Regions from separate parts of the Bacillus sp. SD127 genome, predicted to be linked through region 1. Evidence: a T-box and tRNA genes for the amino acid it is inferred to sense, from the RefSeq annotation. Region 1 holds a T-box; the other regions hold tRNA genes.
What was found. The T-box of region 1 lies ahead of ileS (isoleucine--tRNA ligase). A T-box ahead of a tRNA ligase gene usually reads a tRNA of that ligase, here a tRNA-Ile.

Region 1 (5,214 bases):
TCTATACAAATGATAAAAATGTATTTTTGGCATTATGCTTTGCTGATTGTGTGCCCCTATTCTTTTTCGATCCGGTGAAATCGCTTGTCGGGATCGCTCATGCCGGATGGAAAGGCACGGTCAAACAGATTGGCAGAGAAATGGTGAAGCAATGGACCGAACAGGAGGGCTCGAAGCTTTCTGATATATACGCTGTTGTCGGACCGTCTATCTGCGGTGCGCGCTATACGGTAGATGACCGTGTGATGAATGCTGTCCGCGCATTGCCGTTTTCAGCAGATCGCGCCGTGAATCAGGCGGGGCAGGGGCAGTATCAGCTTGACCTGAAAGAGCTGAACCGACTCATACTGATTGACAGCGGTTTGGCAAATGAGCAGATTTCTGTCAGCGGTTTATGTACGGAAAGTGAGCCGTCACTTTTCTTTTCCCATCGGCGAGATCAGGGGAAAACAGGACGGATGATGTCCTTTATCGGAATGAAGGAGGCATAAAAGATCTTGCGTGTTGTTGATCATTTACGACATATAAACGAACGAATAAACGAAGCATGTAACAGATCGGGCCGCAGATCCGATGAAGTTACGGTTATTGCAGTCACAAAATATGTGTCGCCTGAAAGAGCACAGGAGGCGGTCGATGCGGGCATCAAGTGCCTCGGAGAGAACCGGGACGCCGAACTGCTTCGCAAACAGGAAATCATTAAAGGAAATCCGGAATGGCATTTTATCGGCAGCCTTCAATCAAGAAAAGTAAAAGCTGTCGTCAATTCAGTTTCCTATATTCATTCCCTGGACCGGCTTTCATTAGCGAAAGAAATTGAAAAACGGGCTGAAGGTGCTGTCCAATGCTTTGTGCAGGTCAATACCTCGCTTGAGCCCTCTAAACACGGCATGAATAAAGAAGAAGTGATACCATTCATACAGGAGCTTTCCGGCTTTGACAACATTGTTGTGGCCGGACTGATGACAATGGCTCCACTGACTGATGACCAAGATGAGATTAGAAGCTGTTTCCGAACGCTTAGAGAACTTCGTGATCAGGTTCAAGAGCTGAAACAGCCGAACGCTCCATGTACAGAACTGTCGATGGGCATGTCAAATGATTTTGAAATCGCGATTGAAGAAGGGGCTACTTATATTAGAATCGGCTCATCGTTAGTCGGAAATGAAACAGGGGGTGTACAGCAATGAGTATGAAAAATAAACTGAAAAACTTTTTCTCAATGGATGAAGAAGAATACGAATACGAATATATTGAAACTGAGCGGGATTCTCATGAAGAACAGGAACAAAAAGAAAAACCTGCTTATAATGCTGGTAAACCAGCAGCCAAACAGAATGTAGTAAGCTTGCAAAGTGTTCAGAAATCCTCTAAAGTGGTGTTGAGTGAGCCGCGCGTTTATGCGGAGGCGCAGGAAATAGCCGACCATCTGAAGAACAGGCGGGCAGTTGTCGTCAATCTTCAGCGGATACAGCATGACCAGGCGAAACGGATTGTTGACTTTTTAAGCGGCACCGTTTATGCCATTGGCGGCGATATCCAAAGAATCGGTTCAGATATTTTCCTATGCACGCCTGACAACGTAGATGTTTCAGGCACAATTTCTGAGCTCATATCTGAAGACGATCAGAGGTGGTAAAGCGAGATGATCCTTTATCAAGTTTTTTCGGTTTTAAGCTTATTAATTACAATATACTCATTTGCCCTGATCATATATATTTTTATGTCATGGGTGCCGAGTACGAGGGAAACAGCAGTCGGACGGTTTTTAGCGTCGATCTGTGAACCATATCTCGAGCCATTCAGAAAAATCATCCCTCCAATTGCAATGCTGGATATCTCGCCAATCGTAGCCATTCTTGTGCTGCGGTTTGCAACAACCGGCTTGTGGGGGCTTTATCGCATGATTGCGTTTTAAGGTGACAGTTTGATAGGGGGCTTGGCAGCAGCCAAGCCTCTTTACATAGAAGGGAAAGACGATGAGCGATATTTATCAGCACTTCAGAAAAGAAGAGCGTGCCTTTATCGATCAGGCGCTCGAATGGAAAAGAATTGTCCAGGAACAGTACCGGATGAAGCTGACCGACTTTTTAGATCCCCGGGAGCAGGTCATTCTCGCTGCGGTCACGGGACAGGCAGATGTAGGACTGGCTTTTTCCGGCGGCTATGACAGAGCGGAGCGAAAACGGGCCATTTTATATCCTGAGTACATTACGCCGGAAGAATCGGATTTTGAGCTTCAGGCGTTTGACGTTCGCTATGCTGAAAAATTTGTGACGGTTGATCACCGGTCTCTCCTTGGTTCGTTAATGGGAATCGGTCTGAAGCGGCAAAAGTTTGGCGATTTAGTGTTTTCAGAGACGGCGGTGCAAATCATTGTCTCAGCTGATACAGCCGATTTTGTTGCGGCTCAGCTTACCCAAGCCGGAAAAGCTGCAGTCAAGCTTGAGAAAATTGACTTGTCAGACCTTGAAATTCCTGCACGAGATGTCGAAATAAGAGATGACACCGTTTCTTCTTTAAGGCTTGACGCGGTCTGCGCCTCTATGAGCAGGCAATCACGCCAGAAATCACAAACGCTGGTGAAAAACGGTCTCGTAAAAGTGAACTGGAAGGTTGTTGAAGACCCTTCTTACCAGGTTGCTGAAGGGGATATGCTCTCTATCAGGGGCTTTGGCCGCTGCAGCCTGACAAAAATCGAAGGGAAAACCAAAAAAGACAAGTGGAGAGTCACGTTTGAACGACAAAAATAGTCGGTTTTTCAGTTTTTTTCTCCATCTGTGCGAAATTTGTTTTATAATGTGAACTAGATAACCGTACTGAAATGTAAAAAATGGAGGTGGCATCATGCCATTAACGCCGAATGATATTCACAACAAGACGTTTACAAAAAGTTTTCGCGGATATGATGAAGACGAGGTAAATGAATTTCTGAGTCAAGTCAGAAAAGATTACGAAATTGTTCTCCGTAAAAAAACAGAGCTTGAAGCGAAAGTCAATGAGCTCGATGAAAGAATCGGACACTTTGCCAACATTGAAGAAACGCTGAATAAATCCATTCTGGTTGCCCAAGAAGCAGCTGAGGACGTAAAGCGCAATTCTCAAAAGGAAGCAAAGCTGATTGTTCGGGAAGCGGAGAAAAACGCTGATCGCATCATCAACGAATCTTTATCGAAATCAAGAAAAATCGCAATGGAAATCGAAGAGCTGAAAAAACAGTCTAAAGTGTTCAGAACACGTTTCCAAATGCTGATTGAAGCGCAGCTTGATCTTCTGAAAAATGATGATTGGGATCATTTGCTTGAGTATGAAGTCGACGCTGTGTTTGAGGAAAAGGAATAAATTCTCTGATTACCTTGACATTTTCTTAGCTTGTCGAATATAATACGTTCATAAATTCAGATGAAAAGACGGTTGAAAGGGACAGTCATGTTTCCATCATGCCTTCATAGCGACCCGGAGATGGTGAAAGTCCGGGATGGCCGGAATCATGTAGATCAGCCCTTAAGTTTCCTTTCTGAACTCACAGTAGGTTAGGACGTTCATCACGTTACGATGCTCGAGAGGAAAAAGCGTAAGCCTGGCTTTTTCTAAAAGGGTGGTACCGCGAGATAAGCTTTCTCGTCCCTTATGGGATGAGAGGGCTTTTTTTATTTTCTGAAAAAATTGGTGGAGGAATGAAAATGGATTACAAAGACACGCTCTTAATGCCGAAAACAGATTTTCCGATGCGAGGCAACTTGCCAAACCGTGAGCCTGACATGCAAAAGAAATGGGAGGAGCAGGATATCTACAGTCTAGTACAGGAACGGACGAAAGACCGCCCTAAATTTGTTTTACATGACGGACCTCCGTACGCAAACGGCGATATCCACATGGGCCACGCGCTTAACAAAATTTTAAAGGACTTCATCGTCCGCTACAAATCAATGAGCGGGTACAACGCACCGTATGTACCGGGCTGGGATACACACGGGTTGCCGATTGAAACAGCTCTTACAAAAAACAAAAAAGTGAACCGCAAAGAAATGTCAGTAGCTGAATTCCGCAAGCTATGCGAAGAATATGCATGGAAGCAAATTGAGGGTCAGCGTGAGCAATTCAAGCGTCTTGGAGTCCGCGGCGACTGGGAAAATCCATATGTGACACTGAAACCGGAATATGAAGCGCAGCAAATCCGCGTTTTCGGTGAAATGGCAAAACGAGGCTATATTTATAAAGGCCTTAAACCGGTTAACTGGTCACCTTCAAGTGAGTCTGCTTTAGCTGAAGCGGAAATCGAATATCAAGACAAACGCTCAGCATCTATTTACGTTGCTTTTGGCGTAAAAGACGGAAAAGGCGTGCTTGAAAATGGCGAGCGCATCATCATTTGGACAACAACGCCTTGGACGATTCCTGCAAACCTCGGCATTTCAGTTCATCCTGATCTGGAATACAGCGTGATTGCAGTCGGTGATGATCGCTTTGTTGTAGCAAGTGCACTGGTTGAAGCTGTAGCTTCTGCATGCGGCTTTGAGCAGTATGAAGTGACAAGAACGATCAAAGGGAAAGATCTCGAAAATATTATCGCTGAACATCCGCTATACGGCAGAGATTCACTCGTTATGCTTGGCGATCACGTGACAACTGACGCCGGAACAGGCTGTGTTCATACAGCACCGGGACATGGGGAAGATGACTTTATCATTGGCCAAAAATACGGCTTAGACGTCCTTTGTCCGGTTGATGAAAAAGGTGTGATGACAAGCGAAGCTCCTGGCTTTGAAGGTATGTTCTATGATGATGCAAACAAAGTGATCACACAGCAGCTCGAAGAAAAAGGCGCACTCGTGAAGCTTGAATTCATTACACACTCCTATCCGCACGATTGGAGAACAAAGAAACCAACCATTTTCAGAGCAACTGCGCAATGGTTTGCGTCTATTAAAGATTTCAGATCAGACCTGCTGGATGCCATTAAAGAAACCAAATGGGTTCCTGAATGGGGCGAGCAGCGTTTGCACAACATGGTTCGTGACCGCGGAGACTGGTGTATTTCCAGACAGCGTGCATGGGGTGTGCCGATTCCGGTATTTTATGCTGAAAACGGCGAGCCAATCATCACAGATGAAACGATTGAGCACGTTTCAGAATTGTTTAGACAACATGGCTCAAACATTTGGTTTGAAAAAGAAGCGAAGGATCTTCTTCCGGAAGGCTTTACGCATCCTG
Region 2 (5,214 bases), 1.6 Mb from region 1:
GCATGTCAGTGATGATTACGTGTTAATTCAGCAGTTTTTAATGGTAACGGAAAACAAATTTCCTAAATACGTTTTGAAATTCCTGCAACAATATATATAAACAAAAAACCCAGCTCAAAGAGCTGGGTTTTACCCTTGCTTGGCGGCGTCCTACTCTCACAGGGGGAAACCCCCGACTACCATCGGCGCTGAAGAGCTTAACTTCCGTGTTCGGCATGGGAACGGGTGTGACCTCTTCGCTATCGCCACCAAACAATTGAGAGTGTTCTCTCAAAACTAGATAACAGGTGTGACATCATTAGAAATTAGGTTAAGTCCTCGATCGATTAGTATCTGTCAGCTCCATGTGTCGCCACACTTCCACCTCAGACCTATCAACCTGATCATCTTTCAGGGATCTTACTTCCTTGCGGAATGGGAAATCTCATCTTGAGGGGGGCTTCATGCTTAGATGCTTTCAGCACTTATCCCGTCCGCACATAGCTACCCAGCGATGCCCTTGGCAGAACAACTGGTACACCAGCGGTGCGTCCATCCCGGTCCTCTCGTACTAAGGACAGCTCCTCTCAAATTTCCTGCGCCCGCGACGGATAGGGACCGAACTGTCTCACGACGTTCTGAACCCAGCTCGCGTACCGCTTTAATGGGCGAACAGCCCAACCCTTGGGACCGACTACAGCCCCAGGATGCGATGAGCCGACATCGAGGTGCCAAACCTCCCCGTCGATGTGGACTCTTGGGGGAGATAAGCCTGTTATCCCCGGGGTAGCTTTTATCCGTTGAGCGATGGCCCTTCCATGCGGAACCACCGGATCACTAAGCCCGACTTTCGTCCCTGCTCGACTTGTAGGTCTCGCAGTCAAGCTCCCTTGTGCCTTTACACTCTGCGAATGATTTCCAACCATTCTGAGGGAACCTTTGGGCGCCTCCGTTACCTTTTAGGAGGCGACCGCCCCAGTCAAACTGCCCACCTGACACTGTCTCCCCGCCCGATAAGGGCGGCGGGTTAGAAGGTCAATACAGCCAGGGTAGTATCCCACCGATGCCTCCACCGAAGCTGGCGCTCCGGTTTCCAAGGCTCCTACCTATCCTGTACAAGCTGTACCAACATTCAATATCAGGCTGCAGTAAAGCTCCACGGGGTCTTTCCGTCCTGTCGCGGGTAACCTGCATCTTCACAGGTACTATAATTTCACCGAGTCTCTCGTTGAGACAGTGCCCAGATCGTTGCGCCTTTCGTGCGGGTCGGAACTTACCCGACAAGGAATTTCGCTACCTTAGGACCGTTATAGTTACGGCCGCCGTTTACTGGGGCTTCAATTCGCACCTTCGCTTACGCTAAGCGCTCCTCTTAACCTTCCAGCACCGGGCAGGCGTCAGCCCCTATACTTCGCCTTACGGCTTCGCAGAGACCTGTGTTTTTGCTAAACAGTCGCCTGGGCCTATTCACTGCGGCTCTCTCGGGCTTGCACCCTAACAGAGCACCCCTTCTCCCGAAGTTACGGGGTCATTTTGCCGAGTTCCTTAACGAGAGTTCTCTCGATCACCTTAGGATTCTCTCCTCGCCTACCTGTGTCGGTTTGCGGTACGGGCACCTCTCACCTCGCTAGAGGCTTTTCTTGGCAGTGTGGAATCAGGAACTTCGCTACTAAATTTCGCTCGCCATCACAGCTCAGCCTTATGGGAAACGGATTTGCCTATTTCCCAGCCTAACTGCTTGGACGCGGATATCCAATACCGCGCTTACCCTATCCTCCTGCGTCCCCCCATTGCTCAAATGGTGAGGAGGTGGTACAGGAATATCAACCTGTTGTCCATCGCCTACGCCTTTCGGCCTCGGCTTAGGTCCCGACTAACCCTGAGCGGACGAGCCTTCCTCAGGAAACCTTAGGCATTCGGTGGAGGGGATTCTCACCCCTCTTTCGCTACTCATACCGGCATTCTCACTTCTAAGCGCTCCACCAGTCCTTCCGGTCTGGCTTCACAGCCCTTAGAACGCTCTCCTACCACTGTTCGAAGAACAGTCCGCAGCTTCGGTGATACGTTTAGCCCCGGTACATTTTCGGCGCAGAGTCACTCGACCAGTGAGCTATTACGCACTCTTTAAATGGTGGCTGCTTCTAAGCCAACATCCTGGTTGTCTAAGCAACTCCACATCCTTTTCCACTTAACGTATACTTTGGGACCTTAGCTGGCGGTCTGGGCTGTTTCCCTTTCGACTACGGATCTTATCACTCGCAGTCTGACTCCCAAGGATAAGTCATTGGCATTCGGAGTTTGACTGAATTCGGTAACCCGGTAGGGGCCCCTAGTCCAATCAGTGCTCTACCTCCAAGACTCTTACCTTGAGGCTAGCCCTAAAGCTATTTCGGAGAGAACCAGCTATCTCCAGGTTCGATTGGCATTTCACCCCTACCCACACCTCATCCCCGCACTTTTCAACGTGCGTGGGTTCGGGCCTCCATTCAGTGTTACCTGAACTTCACCCTGGACATGGGTAGATCACCTGGTTTCGGGTCTACGACCACGTACTCATGCGCCCTATTCAGACTCGCTTTCGCTGCGGCTCCGCATCTTCTGCTTAACCTTGCACGGGATCGTAACTCGCCGGTTCATTCTACAAAAGGCACGCCATCACCCGTTAACGGGCTCTGACTACTTGTAGGCACACGGTTTCAGGATCTCTTTCACTCCCCTTCCGGGGTGCTTTTCACCTTTCCCTCACGGTACTGGTTCACTATCGGTCACTAGGGAGTATTTAGCCTTGGGAGATGGTCCTCCCGGATTCCGACGGAATTTCACGTGTTCCGCCGTACTCAGGATCCACTCTGGAGAGAACGAAGTTTTGACTACAGGGCTGTTACCTTCTATGGCGGGCCTTTCCAGACCTCTTCATCTACCTCGTTCCTTTGTAACTCCGTATAGAGTGTCCTACAACCCCAAGAGGCAAGCCTCTTGGTTTGGGCTAATCCCGTTTCGCTCGCCGCTACTCAGGGAATCGCATTTGCTTTCTCTTCCTCCGGGTACTTAGATGTTTCAGTTCCCCGGGTCTGCCTTCTCATATCCTATGAATTCAGATATGGATACCACTCCATTACGAGTGGTGGGTTTCCCCATTCGGAAATCTCCGGATCAAAGCTTGCTTACAGCTCCCCGAAGCATATCGGTGTTCGTCCCGTCCTTCATCGGCTCCTAGTGCCAAGGCATCCACCGTGCGCCCTTTCTAACTTAACCGTTAAAAAGAATCACTATGTGATATCTTGTGTTACTAATTGAATGTGATGTCTACTGTTATCTAGTTTTCAAAGAACACGTTGGTGGAGCCTAGCGGGATCGAACCGCTGACCTCCTGCGTGCAAAGCAGGCGCTCTCCCAGCTGAGCTAAGGCCCCATTTGTATAAGATGGTGGGCCTGAGTGGACTCGAACCACCGACCTCACGCTTATCAGGCGTGCGCTCTAACCAGCTGAGCTACAGGCCCATCTTAACTTATTCAAGGAACAAAGTTCCTTCAAAACTAAACAAGACAGGGAACGTTCTGTTTATAAGACCCAAGGTCTTATATTCCGTAAATATCCTTAGAAAGGAGGTGATCCAGCCGCACCTTCCGATACGGCTACCTTGTTACGACTTCACCCCAATCATCTGTCCCACCTTCGGCGGCTGGCTCCATAAAGGTTACCTCACCGACTTCGGGTGTTACAAACTCTCGTGGTGTGACGGGCGGTGTGTACAAGGCCCGGGAACGTATTCACCGCGGCATGCTGATCCGCGATTACTAGCGATTCCAGCTTCACGCAGTCGAGTTGCAGACTGCGATCCGAACTGAGAACAGATTTGTGGGATTGGCTTAACCTCGCGGTTTCGCTGCCCTTTGTTCTGTCCATTGTAGCACGTGTGTAGCCCAGGTCATAAGGGGCATGATGATTTGACGTCATCCCCACCTTCCTCCGGTTTGTCACCGGCAGTCACCTTAGAGTGCCCAACTGAATGCTGGCAACTAAGATCAAGGGTTGCGCTCGTTGCGGGACTTAACCCAACATCTCACGACACGAGCTGACGACAACCATGCACCACCTGTCACTCTGCCCCCGAAGGGGACGTCCTATCTCTAGGATTGTCAGAGGATGTCAAGACCTGGTAAGGTTCTTCGCGTTGCTTCGAATTAAACCACATGCTCCACCGCTTGTGCGGGCCCCCGTCAATTCCTTTGAGTTTCAGTCTTGCGACCGTACTCCCCAGGCGGAGTGCTTAATGCGTTAGCTGCAGCACTAAGGGGCGGAAACCCCCTAACACTTAGCACTCATCGTTTACGGCGTGGACTACCAGGGTATCTAATCCTGTTCGCTCCCCACGCTTTCGCTCCTCAGCGTCAGTTACAGACCAGAGAGTCGCCTTCGCCACTGGTGTTCCTCCACATCTCTACGCATTTCACCGCTACACGTGGAATTCCACTCTCCTCTTCTGCACTCAAGTTCCCCAGTTTCCAATGACCCTCCCCGGTTGAGCCGGGGGCTTTCACATCAGACTTAAGGAACCGCCTGCGAGCCCTTTACGCCCAATAATTCCGGACAACGCTTGCCACCTACGTATTACCGCGGCTGCTGGCACGTAGTTAGCCGTGGCTTTCTGGTTAGGTACCGTCAAGGCACCGCCCTATTCGAACGGTACTTGTTCTTCCCTAACAACAGAGCTTTACGATCCGAAAACCTTCATCACTCACGCGGCGTTGCTCCGTCAGACTTTCGTCCATTGCGGAAGATTCCCTACTGCTGCCTCCCGTAGGAGTCTGGGCCGTGTCTCAGTCCCAGTGTGGCCGATCACCCTCTCAGGTCGGCTACGCATCGTTGCCTTGGTGAGCCATTACCTCACCAACTAGCTAATGCGCCGCGGGTCCATCTGTAAGTGGTAGCCGAAGCCACCTTTTATGTTTGAACCATGCGGTTCAAACAAGCATCCGGTATTAGCCCCGGTTTCCCGGAGTTATCCCAGTCTTACAGGCAGGTTACCCACGTGTTACTCACCCGTCCGCCGCTAACATCAGGGAGCAAGCTCCCATCTGTCCGCTCGACTTGCATGTATTAGGCACGCCGCCAGCGTTCGTCCTGAGCCAGGATCAAACTCTCCGATAAAGTAGTTTGACTGACTACGCACATCGCTGTGCGATTTTATAATAAAACTTGAATTAACAGGTACGTTTTGTCTTGTTTAGTTT
Region 3 (5,214 bases), 1.6 Mb from region 1:
CTTCTAAGCGCTCCACCAGTCCTTCCGGTCTGGCTTCACAGCCCTTAGAACGCTCTCCTACCACTGTTCGAAGAACAGTCCGCAGCTTCGGTGATACGTTTAGCCCCGGTACATTTTCGGCGCAGAGTCACTCGACCAGTGAGCTATTACGCACTCTTTAAATGGTGGCTGCTTCTAAGCCAACATCCTGGTTGTCTAAGCAACTCCACATCCTTTTCCACTTAACGTATACTTTGGGACCTTAGCTGGCGGTCTGGGCTGTTTCCCTTTCGACTACGGATCTTATCACTCGCAGTCTGACTCCCAAGGATAAGTCATTGGCATTCGGAGTTTGACTGAATTCGGTAACCCGGTAGGGGCCCCTAGTCCAATCAGTGCTCTACCTCCAAGACTCTTACCTTGAGGCTAGCCCTAAAGCTATTTCGGAGAGAACCAGCTATCTCCAGGTTCGATTGGCATTTCACCCCTACCCACACCTCATCCCCGCACTTTTCAACGTGCGTGGGTTCGGGCCTCCATTCAGTGTTACCTGAACTTCACCCTGGACATGGGTAGATCACCTGGTTTCGGGTCTACGACCACGTACTCATGCGCCCTATTCAGACTCGCTTTCGCTGCGGCTCCGCATCTTCTGCTTAACCTTGCACGGGATCGTAACTCGCCGGTTCATTCTACAAAAGGCACGCCATCACCCGTTAACGGGCTCTGACTACTTGTAGGCACACGGTTTCAGGATCTCTTTCACTCCCCTTCCGGGGTGCTTTTCACCTTTCCCTCACGGTACTGGTTCACTATCGGTCACTAGGGAGTATTTAGCCTTGGGAGATGGTCCTCCCGGATTCCGACGGAATTTCACGTGTTCCGCCGTACTCAGGATCCACTCTGGAGAGAACGAAGTTTTGACTACAGGGCTGTTACCTCCTATGGCGGGCCTTTCCAGACCTCTTCATCTACCTCGTTCCTTTGTAACTCCGTATAGAGTGTCCTACAACCCCAAGAGGCAAGCCTCTTGGTTTGGGCTAATCCCGTTTCGCTCGCCGCTACTCAGGGAATCGCATTTGCTTTCTCTTCCTCCGGGTACTTAGATGTTTCAGTTCCCCGGGTCTGCCTTCTCATATCCTATGAATTCAGATATGGATACCACTCCATTACGAGTGGTGGGTTTCCCCATTCGGAAATCTCCGGATCAAAGCTTGCTTACAGCTCCCCGAAGCATATCGGTGTTCGTCCCGTCCTTCATCGGCTCCTAGTGCCAAGGCATCCACCGTGCGCCCTTTCTAACTTAACCGTTAAAAAGAATCACTATGTGATATCTTGTGTTACTAATTGAATGTGATGTCTACTGTTATCTAGTTTTCAAAGAACACGTTGGTGGAGCCTAGCGGGATCGAACCGCTGACCTCCTGCGTGCAAAGCAGGCGCTCTCCCAGCTGAGCTAAGGCCCCATTTGTATAAGATGGTGGGCCTGAGTGGACTCGAACCACCGACCTCACGCTTATCAGGCGTGCGCTCTAACCAGCTGAGCTACAGGCCCATCTTAACTTATTCAAGGAACAAAGTTCCTTCAAAACTAAACAAGACAGGGAACGTTCTGTTTATAAGACCCAAGGTCTTATATTCCGTAAATATCCTTAGAAAGGAGGTGATCCAGCCGCACCTTCCGATACGGCTACCTTGTTACGACTTCACCCCAATCATCTGTCCCACCTTCGGCGGCTGGCTCCATAAAGGTTACCTCACCGACTTCGGGTGTTACAAACTCTCGTGGTGTGACGGGCGGTGTGTACAAGGCCCGGGAACGTATTCACCGCGGCATGCTGATCCGCGATTACTAGCGATTCCAGCTTCACGCAGTCGAGTTGCAGACTGCGATCCGAACTGAGAACAGATTTGTGGGATTGGCTTAACCTCGCGGTTTCGCTGCCCTTTGTTCTGTCCATTGTAGCACGTGTGTAGCCCAGGTCATAAGGGGCATGATGATTTGACGTCATCCCCACCTTCCTCCGGTTTGTCACCGGCAGTCACCTTAGAGTGCCCAACTGAATGCTGGCAACTAAGATCAAGGGTTGCGCTCGTTGCGGGACTTAACCCAACATCTCACGACACGAGCTGACGACAACCATGCACCACCTGTCACTCTGCCCCCGAAGGGGACGTCCTATCTCTAGGATTGTCAGAGGATGTCAAGACCTGGTAAGGTTCTTCGCGTTGCTTCGAATTAAACCACATGCTCCACCGCTTGTGCGGGCCCCCGTCAATTCCTTTGAGTTTCAGTCTTGCGACCGTACTCCCCAGGCGGAGTGCTTAATGCGTTAGCTGCAGCACTAAGGGGCGGAAACCCCCTAACACTTAGCACTCATCGTTTACGGCGTGGACTACCAGGGTATCTAATCCTGTTCGCTCCCCACGCTTTCGCTCCTCAGCGTCAGTTACAGACCAGAGAGTCGCCTTCGCCACTGGTGTTCCTCCACATCTCTACGCATTTCACCGCTACACGTGGAATTCCACTCTCCTCTTCTGCACTCAAGTTCCCCAGTTTCCAATGACCCTCCCCGGTTGAGCCGGGGGCTTTCACATCAGACTTAAGGAACCGCCTGCGAGCCCTTTACGCCCAATAATTCCGGACAACGCTTGCCACCTACGTATTACCGCGGCTGCTGGCACGTAGTTAGCCGTGGCTTTCTGGTTAGGTACCGTCAAGGTACCGCCCTATTCGAACGGTACTTGTTCTTCCCTAACAACAGAGCTTTACGATCCGAAAACCTTCATCACTCACGCGGCGTTGCTCCGTCAGACTTTCGTCCATTGCGGAAGATTCCCTACTGCTGCCTCCCGTAGGAGTCTGGGCCGTGTCTCAGTCCCAGTGTGGCCGATCACCCTCTCAGGTCGGCTACGCATCGTTGCCTTGGTGAGCCGTTACCTCACCAACTAGCTAATGCGCCGCGGGTCCATCTGTAAGTGGTAGCCGAAGCCACCTTTTATGTTTGAACCATGCGGTTCAAACAAGCATCCGGTATTAGCCCCGGTTTCCCGGAGTTATCCCAGTCTTACAGGCAGGTTACCCACGTGTTACTCACCCGTCCGCCGCTAACATCAGGGAGCAAGCTCCCATCTGTCCGCTCGACTTGCATGTATTAGGCACGCCGCCAGCGTTCGTCCTGAGCCAGGATCAAACTCTCCGATAAAGTAGTTTGACTGACTACGCACATCGCTGTGCGATTTATATTAAAACTTGAATTAACAGGTACGTTTTGTCTTGTTTAGTTTTCAAAGAACTTTGTTGCCGCTCTTTAAGCGACTTTATAATCATAACATTTTACGTCGTTTCCGTCAACAACTTTTTTCGTAATTTTTTTAAAAAGCTTATCCGTCATCAGCGACGTATATTAGAATAACACCCTTACGTCTTAAAGTCAACATATAACATGAATTAAATAATAAAATGCTTAATCACTACTAATGCTGCTATTCCCGGTATGCCCAAGATTCCGCTTATGGCTGTTGTGACAATATTAATCGGCACATGGATGCCGAGGCTGCCTCCGAACATGTTCACACATACCAGCAACAAAGCACCCGCTACACATTTAACAGCAGTTATACCAATCCACTTTAAAGGCTTTGCAGGCGAACCTGATAAAAACAGAAGAACAACTAGTCCTAAAATAATCCCTATAATAAAAATTGGCTCCATGAATCTTCTCATCCCCTTCACTTGTTCTAGTACAAGCTTATGAGAAGATCCAGGAGTTTAGACCACTTACTTCCACCGGCTGATTTTCAAATTCCGCTGTTTCGCTTCCCTCAAGTAAAAAAAATACTTCGCTTCAGCTACCTTCAGCTCGCATAAAACTTCAGCTGATGGTTCAAGGCTTTTTTCAACCAGCTTCTTTTGCCTGTTCCACTCTTCCTTTTGCTTAAAAAGCTGCTCGATTAGTTTTTCATCAAACTCTCTTCTCAATGTTTTCTTGCGAAGAAAACCCATGGATCGCTTTTTCCTCCCTTACAATTCACGTCTTCCTTCAAGTGCCTTAGAAAGAGTGACCTCATCAGCATATTCCAAGTCACCGCCGACGGGCAGTCCGTGGGCAATACGGGAGAGCTTAATACCAGATGGCTTCAAGAGCCTTGATATATACATCGCTGTTGCTTCCCCTTCTATATTAGGGTTTGTTGCGAGAATCACTTCTGTCACTTGATCATCCTGTAATCGTTTTAACAATTCTGGTATTTTTATATCCTCTGGTCCGATGCCGTCCATTGGAGAAATGGCGCCGTGGAGAACATGATACTGGCCGTTGTATTCTTTCATTTTCTCCATAGCAATAACATCCTTAGGGTCTTGCACAACACAGATAATGGACTTATCCCTTCGTGAATCTTCACATATATAACAAGGGTCCTGGTCTGTAATATGCCCGCAAACTGAGCAATATGTCAGATTGCGTTTCGCATTTACCAACGCTTTCGCAAAATCTAATACCACATCTTCTTTCATACCTAGAACAAAAAAAGCCAGACGGACCGCTGTTTTCGGTCCGATCCCTGGCAATTTCATAAAGCTGTCGATCAGCTTTGATATTGGTTCAGGATATTGCATTTTCTTTTATCCCCCTAGAACAAACCTGGCATGTTCATTCCTTTTGTAAATTGACCCATTGTTTCGTTTGTGATCTCGTCAACTTTTTTCAAGGCTTCATTCGTTGCAGCAAGCACTAAGTCCTGGAGCATTTCGATATCTTCCGGGTCAACTACATCTTCTTTAATGATGACATCCAGAATTTCTTTTTGGCCGTTTGCTTTAACTGTTACCATACCGCCGCCTGCAGTTCCTTCAACTACCTGTTCTGCAAGCTCTTCTTGAGCCTTGGCCATATCCTTTTGCATTTTTTGCATTTGTTTCATCATTTTTTGCATATTTCCCATTCCGCCACGCATATTATCCACTCTCTTTCATTTTGTTAGTCTTTTATTTCAATTAAATCCGCTCCGACAAGCTTTTTCGCTTCTGCAATAAGCGGATCTTCTTCAGCCGGCTCATTTGATCCTTCATTTTCCTGCTGATGATCTACTAAAAATTCTTCTCTTATTTTACCCCATTGTGCTTCTGGAACGCCAATCAAATCCATTCTTTTTCCGAGCATAGATTCTAAAATCTGTTCAAGATTAGTCCGGACACCGTTGTTATCCTCGGCGACCATTTTACAATGTATT

Region 2: it has a tRNA-Ile gene. The T-box ahead of ileS (isoleucine--tRNA ligase) is inferred to sense a tRNA for this amino acid. The anticodon was not compared.
Region 3: it has a tRNA-Ile gene. The T-box ahead of ileS (isoleucine--tRNA ligase) is inferred to sense a tRNA for this amino acid. The anticodon was not compared.

Annotation. Positions count from the first base shown of each region.
Region 1 covers NZ_CP191226.1:2,659,923-2,665,136, reverse strand. The annotation lists gene pgeF (peptidoglycan editing factor PgeF) at 1-491, shown strand, start outside; gene ACQVGS_RS13840 (YggS family pyridoxal phosphate-dependent enzyme) at 498-1,190, shown strand; gene sepF (cell division protein SepF) at 1,187-1,639, shown strand; gene ACQVGS_RS13830 (YggT family protein) at 1,646-1,918, shown strand; gene ACQVGS_RS13825 (YlmH family RNA-binding protein) at 1,980-2,753, shown strand; gene divIVA (septum site-determining protein DivIVA) at 2,848-3,342, shown strand; T-box leader at 3,405-3,632, shown strand; gene ileS (isoleucine--tRNA ligase) at 3,684-5,214, shown strand, end outside.
Region 2 covers NZ_CP191226.1:4,253,050-4,258,263, forward strand. The annotation lists gene ACQVGS_RS22095 (YaaC family protein) at 1-100, shown strand, start outside; rRNA gene rrf (5S ribosomal RNA) at 138-253, opposite strand; rRNA gene ACQVGS_RS22105 (23S ribosomal RNA) at 307-3,234, opposite strand; tRNA gene ACQVGS_RS22110 (tRNA-Ala) at 3,316-3,391, opposite strand; tRNA gene ACQVGS_RS22115 (tRNA-Ile) at 3,404-3,480, opposite strand; rRNA gene ACQVGS_RS22120 (16S ribosomal RNA) at 3,582-5,131, opposite strand.
Region 3 covers NZ_CP191226.1:4,234,517-4,239,730, forward strand. The annotation lists rRNA gene ACQVGS_RS21990 (23S ribosomal RNA) at 1-1,288, opposite strand, end outside; tRNA gene ACQVGS_RS21995 (tRNA-Ala) at 1,370-1,445, opposite strand; tRNA gene ACQVGS_RS22000 (tRNA-Ile) at 1,458-1,534, opposite strand; rRNA gene ACQVGS_RS22005 (16S ribosomal RNA) at 1,636-3,185, opposite strand; gene bofA (sigma-K factor-processing regulator BofA) at 3,431-3,694, opposite strand; gene ACQVGS_RS22015 (YaaL family protein) at 3,761-3,985, opposite strand; gene recR (recombination protein RecR) at 4,004-4,600, opposite strand; gene ACQVGS_RS22025 (YbaB/EbfC family nucleoid-associated protein) at 4,615-4,938, opposite strand; gene dnaX (DNA polymerase III subunit gamma/tau) at 4,962-5,214, opposite strand, start outside.